One region of the Streptomyces sp. NPDC059668 genome, then DNA from elsewhere that is predicted to be linked to it. Evidence: riboswitches for the same ligand, from Rfam matches in the RefSeq annotation. Region 1 holds a riboswitch; the other holds the start of a gene.
What was found. Region 1 has a riboswitch for thiamine pyrophosphate ahead of thiC (phosphomethylpyrimidine synthase ThiC). Riboswitches for the same ligand answer to the same signal wherever they lie in the genome.
Positions count from the first base shown of each region.

Region 2: it holds a riboswitch for thiamine pyrophosphate, as region 1 does, so the genes downstream of both, ACFV2J_RS39235 (purine-cytosine permease family protein) here and thiC (phosphomethylpyrimidine synthase ThiC) in region 1, are expected to answer to the same signal.

Region 1 covers NZ_JBHWEL010000006.1:120,156-127,403, forward strand. The annotation lists gene ACFV2J_RS07420 (hypothetical protein) at 1-758, shown strand, start outside; gene ACFV2J_RS07425 (VWA domain-containing protein) at 874-2,319, opposite strand; gene thiC (phosphomethylpyrimidine synthase ThiC) at 2,475-4,304, opposite strand; TPP riboswitch at 4,297-4,453, opposite strand; gene ACFV2J_RS07435 (YibE/F family protein) at 4,525-6,069, shown strand; gene ACFV2J_RS07440 (SsgA family sporulation/cell division regulator) at 6,157-6,594, opposite strand; gene ACFV2J_RS07445 (IclR family transcriptional regulator) at 6,694-7,248, opposite strand, start outside.
Region 2 covers NZ_JBHWEL010000102.1:9,442-16,689, forward strand. The annotation lists gene thiD (bifunctional hydroxymethylpyrimidine kinase/phosphomethylpyrimidine kinase) at 52-864, opposite strand; gene ACFV2J_RS39235 (purine-cytosine permease family protein) at 966-2,360, opposite strand; TPP riboswitch at 2,350-2,444, opposite strand; gene ACFV2J_RS39240 (maleylacetate reductase) at 2,551-3,630, opposite strand; gene ACFV2J_RS39245 (hypothetical protein) at 3,636-3,857, opposite strand; gene ACFV2J_RS39250 (type III PLP-dependent enzyme) at 4,008-5,228, opposite strand; gene ACFV2J_RS39255 (SH3 domain-containing protein) at 6,278-6,631, opposite strand; tRNA gene ACFV2J_RS39260 (tRNA-Pro) at 6,842-6,915, opposite strand; gene ACFV2J_RS39265 (DUF309 domain-containing protein) at 7,017-7,248, shown strand, end outside.

The DNA of each region.
Region 1 (7,248 bases):
TCGGCCAGCGGCTCAACCCCGAGCAACTGCGCACCATGGCGCTCAACGCCACCGCACTGATCACGGCGGCCGCGACGACCGAGTACGCGCACTACGTGAAGGTCCGCGAGGAACTGCGCCACCCGGCGCCGTCCACCCCAGCCGTCAGCGAGGAGATCGGCTCCGCGGAGCCGGGTGCCGCCGCGGTGGGGCTCGCCACCACCATGGGAGAGGTCACCGAGACCGCCGGAGCCGGCGCCATCGCCGTCATCGCGGTGCTCGCTCCCGTTCTCGCCGGAACAGCAGCGGTGATCTTCCTGCTCGTCGGCTACCTGCTGAAGGTCCTCGACCCGGAGCAGACGTTCGCCCGGACCCTCCTGACCACCGGGTGGGTCTTCGGCGCGGTCACGGCGGCCGCGATACTGGTCGCCGCGGTCGGGCTGCTGCTGACCGCACTGCGCAACGGCTCGTCCTCGCTCCAGGCGGGGGCGCACGGCGAGCTCGACGAGGAGGTCGACCGCGCCAGGGAAGCCTGGCGGGACGCGCTGCTGGAGCGCGGCATCATGCCGTTCCTCCGGCACGCCCTCGCCGATCCCGGCGCGGCGGTGATGGACCGTCCGTCACCGACGCCCACGACCGGCCGCATGCCGCATCTCGGGTACAACCGGCCGGGGTTCAGCAGTCCGGACGGGGGACCCGCGGCGGGCCCACGGCCGAGCTTCTCCAGCCCGGACTTCACGAGCCCGGACTTCGGGGGGCCCGAACACCAGCCGGAGTGACCCCCGGCGGGCCGACACCGGGGTGGCAGAAGGACCGGGCCCGCGCCTGCCGAAGCGCGGGCCCCGATCGGTGCCCGGCATGCCCGCGTACGGGCCGCCGGCCCGGCAGACCGGATCAGAGGATGCCCAGCCGACGGGCCGCCGTGACCCAGGCGGGGAACTCGGAGAGCAGCCGGTCGTACAGCTCCGGGTCCGGGAGGGCGCCGATGTCGTCCACGGCGAAGAAACCGACGTTGTCGACGCGCCGGTCCGGCAGTGTGTCGAACCGTTCCAGCACGCCGTAGTCGGACCGGCCCAGGCCCACGAACTGCCAGAAGATCGGCTCCTCCACCGCTTCGCGCAGTTGCCGCTCGATCTCGTTGTTGCGATAGACCCCTCCGTCGGAGAAGAACAGCACCAGGGTGGGATCGGCGGCCGGATTCTCCCTGACGTACGTACGCACCTCGGCGATCGCCTTCTGCTCCTCGTTCTGGATGCCGACCGTCCGCATGTCCACCTGCCCCGGCAGCAGTCCCTTCCGCGGCTTCCTGCTCCGCCGGAACAGGCTCAGCTCACCGACCCGGACGTGGAGCCTGAGCCACTCGGGCAACTCACCGAGGGTCAGGTCCGGCAGCCGGGCCGCATGGGAGGCGAACGTCCACGCCTGCATCGCGCCGTCGTCGTCCAACTGCGCGGCCACGGCGGCCATCCGCTCCACCACGTCCGCCACGACGCCCTTCGCGTACAGGAACGACATGGAGCCGGAGGCGTCCAGGATCAGCACCACACGCGCCGTGACGCCCTGCGCGCCGTGCTTCCGCAGGCTGACCGCCACCTGCTCCTTGCGCAGGGAGAGCCGCTTGCGCATGTCCACGGGAAGCCGCTCCTCGCCCGTGCCCGGACGTGCCGCGGGGGCCGGGAGAGTCGGGGGTGGCGGGGGTGCCGGAGGCATCTCGGGGGCCGGGGGAGCATGCGGGGGCGGAGGGGGCGGTACGGCGGCGGGCGGAACCACGGGTGGCGCCACCGGCGCCGAGGTGGCGAGGCCTGGTTCCTCGTCCACGCTGATGCCGAAGTCCGTGGCGAGTCCGGCGAGTCCCGACGCGTACCCCTGCCCGATCGCCCGGAACTTCCACTGTCCGCCGCGCCGGTACAACTCGCCGCCGATGAACGCCGTCTCCGTCGTCGCCTCCATCTCGAAGCGCGCGAACTCCCGCTGCGTCCCGGCGTCGAGCAGCCGCAGCGTCAGCCCGGACAGCTGACCGAAGGTGCCGCCGTCGGCCGAGGCGCCCAGCACGACCCGCTCGATCCCCGGTTCCAGCGAGCGGAGGTCCACCTCGACCGTGTCGGTCGTGACACCGGCGTCCCGTCGCTTGCCCAGGTGGCGTACGGCACCGGAGACGTGCCGTGGCTGGTTGTAGAAGACGAAGTCCCCGTCGCCCCGCACGCGACCGTCCGCACCGAGCAGCAGGGCCGAGGCGTCCGCGTCCGGCGCGCCGGCCCCTCCCGTCCAGACGAGCACGGCCCGTACGGCCCCGACGGCCACCGGCAGGTTGGCGCCCTTGCTCATGGATGTCGATGTCATGGTCCCAGTCTGCCGACAGAACCCGGCCGTCCGTGGTGGCGGACTCCCGCACGTGGCGGTCCGACGGGGTGGTGCCGTCCCCTCCGCGGTCTTCGGGGAGGACGGTGTCCAGGGTCCACCGGACCCTGAACACCCTTCGACGGACCGTCGGAGCGTCAGTCCGCCAACGGCAGGTACACCCGGTTCCCGCTCGCCGCGAACTCCTTCGACTTCTGGAGCATCCCCTCGGCGATCTCCTCGGGCGAGGCTCCCTCGGCCGCGGAACCACCGAACTGCTCGGCGATGTTCTGGCTGATCTTCATGCTGCAGAACTTCGGGCCGCACATGGAGCAGAAGTGCGCCGTCTTGGCGGGCTCGGCCGGCAGTGTCTCGTCGTGGAACTCGCGTGCCGTGTCGGGGTCGAGGGCCAGATTGAACTGGTCCTCCCAGCGGAACTCGAAGCGGGCGTCGGACAGCGCGTCGTCCCATTCCTGCGCGCCCGGGTGCCCCTTGGCGAGGTCCGCCGCGTGGGCCGCGATCTTGTAGGTGATGACGCCGGTCTTGACGTCGTCACGGTTGGGCAGACCCAGGTGCTCCTTGGGTGTGACGTAGCAGAGCATGGCCGTGCCCCACCAGGCGATCATCGCGGCACCGATGCCGGAGGTGATGTGGTCGTACGCCGGCGCGACGTCCGTCGTCAGCGGGCCGAGCGTATAGAACGGAGCTTCATCACAGATCTCCTGCTGAAGGTCGATGTTCTCCTTGATCTTGTGCATCGGGACATGTCCCGGGCCCTCGATCATCGTCTGTACCTGAAAACGCTTCGCGATCGTGTTGAGTTCCCCGAGCGTCCTCAACTCGGCGAACTGAGCGGCGTCGTTGGCGTCCGCGATCGAACCGGGCCGGAGCCCGTCGCCGAGCGAGTACGTGACGTCGTACGCGGCGAGGATCTCGCAGAGCTCCTCGAAGTTCTCGTAGAGGAACGACTCCCGGTGGTGGGCCAGGCACCAGGCCGCCATGATCGAGCCGCCGCGCGAGACGATGCCGGTCTTGCGGTTGGCGGTGAGCGGTACGTACGGCAGTCGCACGCCCGCGTGGACCGTCATGTAGTCCACACCCTGTTCGGCCTGTTCGATGACCGTGTCCTTGTAGATCTCCCAGGTCAGCTCCTCGGCACGGCCGTCGACCTTCTCCAGTGCCTGGTAGAGGGGCACCGTGCCGATGGGGACGGGGGAGTTGCGCAGGACCCATTCCCGCGTGGTGTGGATGTTGCGGCCGGTGGACAGGTCCATGACCGTGTCGGCGCCCCAGCGGGTCGCCCAGGTCATCTTCTCGACCTCTTCCTCGATGGAGGAGGTGACCGCGGAGTTGCCGATGTTGGCGTTGACCTTCACCAGGAACCGCTTGCCGATGATCATCGGCTCGATCTCGGGGTGGTTGACGTTTGCGGGCAGCACCGCACGGCCCGCGGCGATCTCCTCGCGGACGACCTCGGGGTCGACGTTCTCGCGGACCGCCACGAACTCCATCTCCGGTGTGATCTCTCCGCGGCGTGCGTACCCGAGCTGGGTGACCGCCGTTCCGGGGCGACCCCGGCGCGGCTGGCGCGGACGGCCCGGGAAGACCGCGTCGAGGTTGCGGAGGCCGCCTCGCGGCGCGGTGTGCTTGATCCCGTCGTCCTCGGGGCGGACCGGACGGCCCGCGTACTCCTCGGTGTCGCCCCGGGCGACGATCCAGTGCTCGCGCAGTGGAGCGAGTCCCCTGCGCACGTCCGTGTCGACGGTCGGATCCGTGTACGGGCCGGAGGTGTCGTACAGCGTGACGGACCGCCCGTTGGTGAGGTGCACCTGACGGACCGGCACCCGCAGGTCGGGGCGCGAACCCCCGACGTATGCCTTGTGCCACCCGATGGACTGCCCGGTCCCCGGGGGCTGTTCGCCCAGGGACGCGGCCGACGGCTCGTCCGTCTGGCTGGAGGCAGGCGTGCGAACGTCCTTGTTGGTCATGAGACCTACTCCCTACGCCGGCATTACCCGGTAACAGGTTCAGCGGTCGACGCAGCGGCTTCCGTCCGCCGATGTTTCATGTGAAACATCGCTGAGACGAAGGTCAGCGCCCTCTCAGCCCGGTGCTCCGAGCTCCCGCGTGTGCAAAGGTGCTTCCACGCTAGCGTCATGTCTGGCGCGGTGAACAGAGGGCCCTCGCCGTTCTTGCGATGATCGGTCGGTGACCACGATGCAGCAGCCCCCGTTCCCGCCGTCCGAGCCGCGGCGCGGCCCCGGCGACGGCCATGGCTCCGGAGACGGCCACGGGTACGGGCCGGGGGACGCCAACGGACCGGGCGGTGGGCACGGATGGGCCGACACCGACGGGTCCGGCGGCGCCAACGGATCGGGGGAGGGGCACGGGCACGGACCGGGCCCCCTTCCCGGGCAAGGGCACTCGCACAGTCACAGTCACGGCCCCGCCACACCCGTCTCCAAGCATCTGCGCAAGGTCATCGCGGCCGTGCTGATCCCCTTCGCCGCGGCGGTCGTCGTGGGCCTCGTGGTGCTCTGGCCCGGCGGCGCCCCGTCGCACGAGCGCACCGGTGTCGGCTTCGACCGGCAGAGCCAGCAGGCCACGGTCACCAAGATCGACCAGGTGGACTGCAAGTCGGTGAACGCCTCGGGGGAGACCCCGACCGGCGACACCTCCACCGCCGAGGGTTCCTCCGCCCAGCAGCAGGCGACGGGCGAGTGCAAGAAGGCGACGGTCCGGGTGGACACCGGCAAGGACAAGGGCCGTACGTTCACGGAGATCGTCCAGCCGGACCAGTCACGGCAGTTGCACCAGGGCGAGAAGGTCGTGGTCGCGTACGAGCCCTCGGCGCCCAAGGATCTGCAGTACTCGGTCACCGACGTGAACCGGAAGTTCCCGATGGCGCTGCTCGCCGGGATCTTCGCACTGGCCGTCGTGGTGGTGGGCCGGATGCGCGGCCTCATGGCACTGATCGCGCTGGCCGTCAGTTTCCTCATCCTGACGTTCTTCATCCTGCCCGCCATCCTGGAGGGGGCGAACCCCCTGGTCGTGGCGGTGGTCGGGGCGAGCGCCATCATGCTGATCGCCCTCTACATGTGCCATGGTCTGTCCGCCCGTACGTCGGTGGCCGTGCTCGGCACACTGCTCTCGCTGGTGCTGATCGGTGTACTCGGTTCGGTGTTCATCGGCTGGGCGGCCCTGACCGGCAACACCGACGACAACACCGGTCTGATCCACGGCCTGTACCCGTCCATCGACATGAGCGGTCTGCTGCTCGCGGGCGTGATCATCGGCTCGCTCGGTGTGCTCGACGATGTGACGGTGACACAGACCTCGGCGGTCTGGGAGCTGCACGAGGCGAATCCCACCATGGGCTGGCGGGGCCTGTACCGCGCGGGCATCCGGATCGGCCGTGACCACATCGCCTCGGTCGTGAACACGCTCGTCCTGGCGTACGCGGGTGCCGCGCTGCCGCTGCTGTTGCTCTTCTCGATCGCGCAGAGCAGCGTCGGCGCGGTCGCCAACAGCGAACTGGTCGCCGAGGAGATCGTGCGCACCCTGGTCGGCTCGATCGGTCTGGTCGCCTCGGTGCCCGTCACCACCGCGCTGGCGGCCCTGGTGGTCTCGGCGGACCGTCCCGGGGCCCGGATCGCCCCCACGGCGGCCACAGGGCCGCCGGCGCCCGTACAGGAGCCCTCGGGGGGCCGGGGGCCGGTGCGGGGCGGCAAGGGCCGTCGCCGCAAGCACTGAGGCCTCCGCGCACCCGCCACGGGTGTGCGGAGGAGTTTCCCCAGGGATGTGCGGAAGCGTTCCTCCACGGGGGCGCGGGTCGTTTTTTCAGCCCGCGCTCTGCTCCTCCGCCAGGATGCGGTCCAGCGCCTCGTCGAGGTGGGTGTCGAAATCCGCGAGGGAGCGTTCCTGTCCCAGCGGTACGAGTTTGTCGGTGCGGTCGAGGAAGGCCACCAGGGGCGCCGCGCCGGACCGGAACAGGGCGTGGTCACCGCCCACCTGAAGCCGGATCAGCACCTCGCCGAACGCGTCCGGATCGGCGGGCGCGATGTGCACATCGCCGTCACCGCACGGCCGGCCCACGCCGTCGATCAGCAACTCCCGCCCGAAGGCCCAGGTCACGGGCGCGTCACCGGGCAAGTGGAAGGTCAGCCGCACGGCGTAGGGATCACAGGTCTCGTAGCGCAGCTCCACCGGGATGCGGAAGGACAGCTCCTCCGACACGAGGAAGCTCATCATGACCTCTGCCTGTACCGACTCGCGCATCGCCTACCCCGTCGTTTGCCGTCGACTGGCCAGGAATCGTCCCCCTGACACTGCTGAAATCTTGCTCAACGTACACAACAGATCACAAGGAGTGAGTTTTCAGATGCTGATAGAGATCGCGAGTGACCCCAGTAGTCTGCCGATCTCACCTTGCAATTGTCGTGCCGCCGGTAGCAGTCGGTCGGCCTGGTGGACAGGGAGAGAAATGGCCATCGTCGCGGCGGTCGTCCCCGCGGTGATGGGCAGCGCGGCACACACCGTCCCCAGCGCGTACTCCTGCCGCTCGGTGACGGGATCCATCCGTCCCGTCCGCTCCAGACGTCGCAACAGACCGGCCTCGTCACGCACCGTGTACGGGGTGAGCGACCGCACGGGATAGCGGTCGAGGTGGTCCCGGCGGGCCCGCTCGTCGAGCTGGGACAGCAGACACTTGCCGATCGCGTGGGCGTGCCCGGTCTCCCTGAAGTCGGCCCACTCCTCCACCGCCGGACTCCCTGGGGTGGCCGCGACGCACATGACCTCGATCTCGCCGTCGCGGTAGACCGCGTAGTACACGGGCGCACCGATCGAGTCCCGGAACCGGGCGAGCGCGTCGCTCACCGTGCTGCGACGTTTCTGCTGGGCTCCGCTGCTGCTCAACCGCTCGGCTGCCTC
Region 2 (7,248 bases), on a different contig from region 1:
CGGGACCACGGACCCGGGCGGGACGACGGGCCCGGGGGAAGCGGGGAACGTTCAGAGCCCGGCGCGCATCCGCCAGCCGTGGTCGACCGGTCCGATTCCGGAACCGAGCGGGAAGCCCGCCTCGATCGCGCCGGTGACGTACTCCTTCGCCCGCCGCACCGCCTCCGGCACCGCCCGTCCCCGCGCCAGCTCCACCGCGATGGCCGAGGCCAGGGTGCAGCCGGTGCCGTGGGTGTGGCGGTTGTCGTGGCGGGGGGCCCGCAACCAGAGCTCTTCGGTGCCGTCGGTCAGCAGGTCGACGGCCTCTCCGGGCAGATGGCCGCCCTTCACGAGGACCCAGCGGGGTCCGTGGGACAGCAGCCGTTCCGCGGCCCGGCACATGTCCCGCTCGCCCGTCACCTCGATCCCCGTGAGCTCGGCCGTCTCGTCGAGATTCGGTGTCGCCACCGTCGCGACCGGCAGCAGCGCGGTCCGTACGGCGTCCAGCGCGTCGTCGGCCAGCAGCCGGTCACCGTGCTTGGAGACGCTCACCGGATCCACCACGACGGGCACGCCGACGTCCGACAGCAGCCCGGCGACGGTCTCGACGAGCAGCGCGGAGCCGAGCATGCCGGTCTTCACCGCCTGCACCCCGATGTCGTCCACGACACTGCGGTACTGCGCGCGCACCGCCTCGGCCGGGAGCTCCCAGGCTCCTTGCACACCGAGGGAGTTCTGCGCGGTGACCGCGGTCAGCACGCTCATCCCGTGCGCGCCGAGGGCCAGCATGGTCTTGAGGTCGGCCTGGATGCCGGCGCCGCCGCCCGAGTCCGATCCGGCGACGGTCAGGACGCGGGGCGGGACGGCGGGGGTGTTCGAGGACATGACGGGTTCGCTCCGTACGGGACGAGACGGGATGAGGCGAGACGGATGACAGATGACGGGGTGAGGGGCGGCAGGGCGTCCGTGGCCGGCGGCGGCCGTGGTCAGCGGCGCAGCCGCAGCGGCGCGTAGACCACGAGGGCCGCGAGGAACGCCACCCCGTAGGCGAGGTCCGCTCCGTGCAGGGCCCGGGCGACCGGACCGACGTACAGGCTGGTGCTCATGAACGGCACCGCCGCGGCGAAGGCGCCGACGAACGCCACCAGCGCGGGCCACCACGGCCGAGGGCGGGCGCTCTCGGCGGACAGGTCGACCGGCGCGCCGGCGCGCGCCCTGGCCCGGACGAGCCAGTCGACGGCGACGATCGCGACGAACCCGGGAATCCAGTAGCCGACCAGCAGCAGCACGTTCTGGAACCGGGTCGTGGTGTCGGCGGCGTGCATCCACAGCACGAGCGGGAAGCCGAGTACGGCCGCCAGCGCGGCGGCCGCCGGACGCGGCAGGCGTACGCCCATGGTCTGCAGGGCGAGCGAGCCGCTGTAGTCGTTCATGGCGTTGCTGCTGAGGGCGGCCAGGGCCACGGCGAGCAGGCCGAAGGCGCCGAGGACACCCCCGCCGAGCAGGGTGTCGACGCCGCGGGCGGTCTGGTCGGTGAAGACCGAGGCGCCCCACAGGCCGAGCGCCTGGACGGCCACGAAGGACACGCTGACCCCGGCGAGCGTGCACCAGAACATGCGCGGCCGGGATGCCGTGCGCGGCAGATAGCGGCTGAAGTCGCTGGCGTAGGGGGCCCAGGACAGCGCCAGGCTGAGGGCGATGGTGCAGGTCAGGACGAAGGCCCCGGCACGGTCGGCGCCGTGCGCGGAGGCGGTGGCGGCGGGGTGGTCGCCGTTCAGGAGCTTCACCGTCAGCGCGATGAAGGCGGCGGCGAGGGCGAACGTCATCACGGTCTGGAGGCGGTGGATCACCTCGTAGCCGAGGACGCCGAGCGCTCCCTGCGCGCCCATCATGACCAGCACGCCCAGCCAGAACGGCCAGCCGCAGAGCTGGGCGAGCGCGTCGCCGCCGAACAGGCCGATCAGCGCGTCCCAGGCGATCGAGGACAGCCACTGGAGCGCGCCCGGCACCAGCACGGCCCGCCCGAACGCCAGCCGGGCGAGCGGCAGCTGTCCGGCGCCGGTCTGGCTGCCCCAGGTGCCGAGGTAGGCCGTCGGCACCGCGCCCAGCAGGGTTCCCAGCACGACGGCGGTCAGCGCGGTGGAGAAGTCCAGGCCGAGCGCGACGCCGACGGTGCCGGTGAAGACACCGGTCATCGTCAGGTTGGGGGCGAACCACACGGTGAACAGGCGGCCGGGACCGCCGTAGCGGTGGTCCTCCGGCACCGGGGCGATGCCGCGCGCCTCTACGCGCAGATCACCCGGGGCCTCGGGCATCCGCCCGTCGAAGACGCCCTGCGGGCCCCCGACGGCCACTTCACCACGGGCATACGGCAACGACATGAGACATCCCTCCGCCAGTCCTAACTGGTTCAGGTTCGACGGGTGTGATCTCAGCCCTCGTGCGGGGCACCCCGTGTCCGGTTCGGCGTCAGGATAGCCCGGCCCGCGCGTACGTCCCAGGCAGGGGGCGCACGGACCCGCGCGACCGGGAGCGCGAAGCCCGTGGATCGGCGCTGTCGCGGGACGGCCCTCAGGAGCCGGCGCGCGGCTCCCAGCCCTCGTACGCCGCTGTCAGCAGGCCCAGCACGCCGTGCGCGGTGACCTCGCGGGGGTTCGGGTACGCCGAGCCGGCGGCCTGCGCCGCGGCCACCGCCAAGTCGGCCTCCCTCAGGCCGAGTTCGGCGAGGGTGCTCGGCGCGCCCAGACCTCTGGCGAGCTCCCGCAGGGCGCGCGGGACGTCGTCCGTGCCGAGCGCCCGGGACAGCGTGGCGACCGCCCGGGGCGCGGCGGACGCGTTGTAGGCGAGGACGTAGGGCAGGACCACCGTGTGCGTCTCGGCGTGCGGCAGTCCGAAGGTGCCGCCGAGGACGTGGCACAGCTTGTGGTGCAGGCCCATCGTGGTGGCACCGAGGCAGGCACCGCACAGCCACGCGGCGTACAGGGCGCGGCTGCGCGCGTCGAGGTCGCCGGGGGCGGCGGCCACGGCCGGCAGGGCGCCGGCCATCGCCCGGACGCCCTCCTCGGCCATGAGCGCCACGAGGGGCGAGCTGTCGGGCGCGTACAGGGCCTCGACGGCGTGCGCGAGGGCGTTGACGCCGCTGGTCACGGAGAGGGGCACGGGGAGCCCGAGGGTGAGTTCGGGATCGTAGACGACGCTGCGGGGCTGGACGGTGAAGTCGCGTCCGGTGCGCTTTGCACCGTCCTCGGTCAGGCCCCACACCGGCGTCATCTCGGAGCCGGAGTAGGTGGACGGCACGGCGATCAGCGGCAGTCCCGTGCGCAGCGCGATCGCCTTGCCGAGGCCGATCGCCGAGCCGCCGCCGACCGCCACGCAGCCGTCTGCGCGCAGTTCGCGGGCCACCTCGACGGCCCGGGCGGCGACGTCGGCGGGTACGTGCATCCGGGCCTCGGCGTGCAGCCCCGCGCACTGGCCGCCCAGCGCGTCGGCGACCGCCCGGGCGGTGGCCTCGCCCCGGCCGCCAGAGACCACCAGTACCCGGTGGAGACCGAGCCGGGCGACCTCGCCGGGGGTCGCGGACACGGCGGCGCCGGGCCGGAAGACGACCCGACCGGGCCGGGTCTCGTACGAGAAGTCGAGCGGGGTGTCCATGGCGCTCATGCCTGCTCCCGTACGGGGTCGAAGCGGGCGTGCCGGAAGGCGGCCGGGGCGCCGAACTCCCCTGCCGGGGACGGGTCGTCGGGAGCGGCGACACCGCGGGTCGGTCTCTTCCCGGCGGTCGGCACGGCGGCGGTGACCCCGTCCGTGAAGCCGGCGGTGGAGGCGGGGGCGCGGTCGGTCGCGAGCTCGGTCGTGGAGTCGGTCGGTTCGGCGGTCATGCCACTCTCCTGGTCCGGCGTACGGTCCTGCCAGGCGTGTCCGAGGATGCGCCGCGGCGCCCGCGACGGCAACTCCTGGTGTTCCGTCGCACGGCCATCGGTCCTCGGCCGTCGGCCATGGGTCGTCCGCCACAGGCCATCGGCCATGGGTCATCGGGACCGGTCGCCGTCGGCACTCGCGTCCAGGAAATGGAAGCCGGGTTCCGGATAGCGGGTGTGGGCCCGGTGCGGGGCGGACGAGGTGTAGGCGCCCGCATGGGAGAACACCACCCGGTCACCGGCCCGCAGCCCTTGTGCCAGGACGTCGCGGACCAGGACGTCCTTCGGCGTGCCCAGCTGGCCGGTGAGGGTGGCGCGCTCCCTGCGCACCACGGGACGCGGCCAGGAATACGGCCACGGCTCCACTTCGAGGACGGACCAGGGCTGGTCCTGCCGCTCGGTCTCCGGGGTGCGCAGGTGGACGGCGCCGCCGCGGATGACGGCGAAGTCCTCGCTGGAGCCGTGCTCGACGTCCAGCACCTCGCTCGCGTACCAGCCGCAGTACGCGGTCAGCGCGCGGCCGGGCTCGATCCGCAGTGTCAGTTCCGGGTGGGCCGCGGCGAGTCGGGCGAGCCCCTCGCCGTACGCGTGCCAGTCGAAGCGGCGCTCGGGGCGGTCGTAGTCGACCGCCATACCGCCCCCGAGGTCCACCTCGGTGAGCTGAAGGCCGTTGCGGGCCGCCAGTTCCACGGTCCAGGCGACGACGGACTCGGCCAGCGCCAGATGTTCCTCGGCGTGCACGCCGTCGGCCAAGTGGGCGTGCACGCCGCGGAGTTCGAGGTTCGGATAACTGCCGTCGGTGAGCAGGCCGACGATCGTGTCGGCCCGGGCCGGGTCGAGCCCGGCGGCGGTGGCGCATCCGCCGCCGTCCGCAGCGAGAAGGCCGTCGGCCACCGGGAGGTCGAACCGTGGCAGCACCGCCACCCGGCCGTCCGGAGCGTGCCGCTGGGCCAGCCCGGCCAGCATGTACAGCTCGTACTCGCTCTCGACGTGGAAGCGTGTCACACCCCCTTCCAGCGCGTCCGCCAGCTCCGTCGGGGTCTTCTCCGTGCCCCCGAAGACCCGGGGACGGTCCACGGAGGCCTCGGCGACACGGGCCAGTTCGATGCCGGAGGAGACCTTGTACCCGTCGACGTACGGGCCGAGCTCGGCCAGGATCTCCGGTTCCCCGTTGGCCTGGACCGCGTAGTACAGCTCGACGCGATCGGGCAGGGCGGCTCTGACGGACGCGGCGTGGGCGCGCAGTGCAGCCAAGTCGTATATGTAGGCGGGCAGTTCCGTGGGCGACAGGGAGAGGATGCGGTCGCGCACCGCGCGCGTGGGTGTGATCATTTGGGGCACTCCGGGTCGTGTGGCGCAGGATGTCGTCGGCACGCGACAGGGGTGGCGAGCGACCGGACGGCATCGCCGGCCGACCGGTGCGCGACACGGGGAGCCGGGGCACGCCGGGTACACGGAGCGGCGCCGGGTGCGCCGCGGGGAGCGGGTCGGGACGCGAAACGCGTGCCGGGCCCGCCGTCCGTCCCGGGTCCGCCGGCCGGGGTGGAGTGTCCGAGGTGGGCCGACCGAGCGTCCGGTCCGACGCCGTGGCCGGGGACCGGAAGGGCACCGCCGCCGATCTCCGGCAGGCCGGCACCCTCGCTCGCAGGGCTCGCGCCCTGTGGCATCCCACCATCATTCTGATCCGCGACTCCAAACCCGTGGCCCGGATGCGATCTCTACCCGGTGAGAGATCTTCAGCCACCTCGAGCCGCTCGCGGGGAGCCTCCCGGAGGTCTCCCCCCCCGACGCACACCACACCCACGACACCCTCCCACGCCACGGTTCGGCAGGATCGTCACCGGGGGCGTCCCGGCGGTGCGCACCACCGCGGGGAGGTGCCCGACGCGGGAGCGGACACCGGTCTGGTTCAAGGCATCCGGGCCGCGCGAAGGGCCGGCGGACGCGCCGCTGGAGCCGATGTGTGCCCCGAGTCGCACGAGACGCCGCCGGGGCGATGCGCCGGGGAGCGTTCGGGCAGGACGGCGGCGTGGCCGCGTGCGTCAGTACGTCGGTACCGGCCGGCGGGAAGGGGGGAAGGGGGGCCAGATCGAGGCGGGGCGGCTCGGGGCGGGGCGGGGCGGAGGGTGATGGATCGGGGCGGGGCGACTTGAATCGGGGCGGCACGGGGCGGCGCGGCACGGTCGGGGGCTGGGATCGGGGCCCGGGCCGGCGAGGCCGGGCCCGCGCGGGGAGCCGTGACGCGGTTCGGTCATGACGGGGTTCGGTCATGGCCAAGTCCGGTCATGACGGGGTTCGGTCACGACGAGGTTCCGCAAGAGGCCCGGCATGACGACATGACGAGGTGCCCGGCTCCGGACGGAACCGGGCACCTCGTGCGGTCAGCAGACGGCCGACGCGGGCAGTCCGCCGTACTGGTCACCCTTGAGATACACGGCGCTCACATAGCCCTCGGCCAGCCGCACCCACACGTCGTTGACGATTCCGTTGTCGCGGATGGTCTCGCCGTGGGTCCAGCACGACGCGCCACGCGGCTGCCCCGCGGTGACGTGACCGGCGATACCGGTCTGGCTCGACGGGCCGGTACGGACGTTGACGTTCACGTACGGCGTGACGGCGTACGGCAGTCCCGCCGCCGCGGCCTGCGCCCCGGCGGCGCCGGTCAGGAGCAGTCCGGCGGCGAACGCGCCGACACCCGCGGTGATCGACGCCCTGGTCCTCATCCTCATAGTCATGCTGTCCTTCCCCGTGGTGGAATCCCCGGTGCGCTTCCCGGAGGGGACCGCGTCCCGCCCGGTCCCACAGGGCAACCTTGCAAGTTCGGCTGCGGGCAGGGAACTTCTTTCGACCACGATCGAAACGTGCCGCGCACGAGGACCGCGGTGTCCGGCGCACGAAAAAAGGGCCCTCACAGGCTGTACCGCCCGTGAAGACCCTTCGCACCGTCGGGACGACAGGATTTGAACCTGCGACCCCTTGACCCCCAGTCAAGTGCGCTACCAAGCTGCGCCACGTCCCGATGCGCTTCCCCCGCGATGTCCCGCGGGATCGTGCGAACAGAACTTTACCCCACAGCGGGGGCTGCTCCGAAGAGGGCACCGGGCGAGCGACAATCGGGGCATGAGCGGGACATCCGGAAGTGGGCGCGGCGGCGGGCGGGACAGGGACACCGAGGGCAGGGCGCGCAACGCCCGGCCACGGGACGGGCTGGGCCGCCCCCTGCCGTACGGCGCCGACGGCGTGGAGCGGCAGCCGGAGGGTGTCGTGCGCGACCCCGAGCGGACGGTGAGCGAGGCGCAGGCCCTGCTGGACGCGGGGCGCCCGTTCCACGCGCACGAGGTCTTCGAGGACG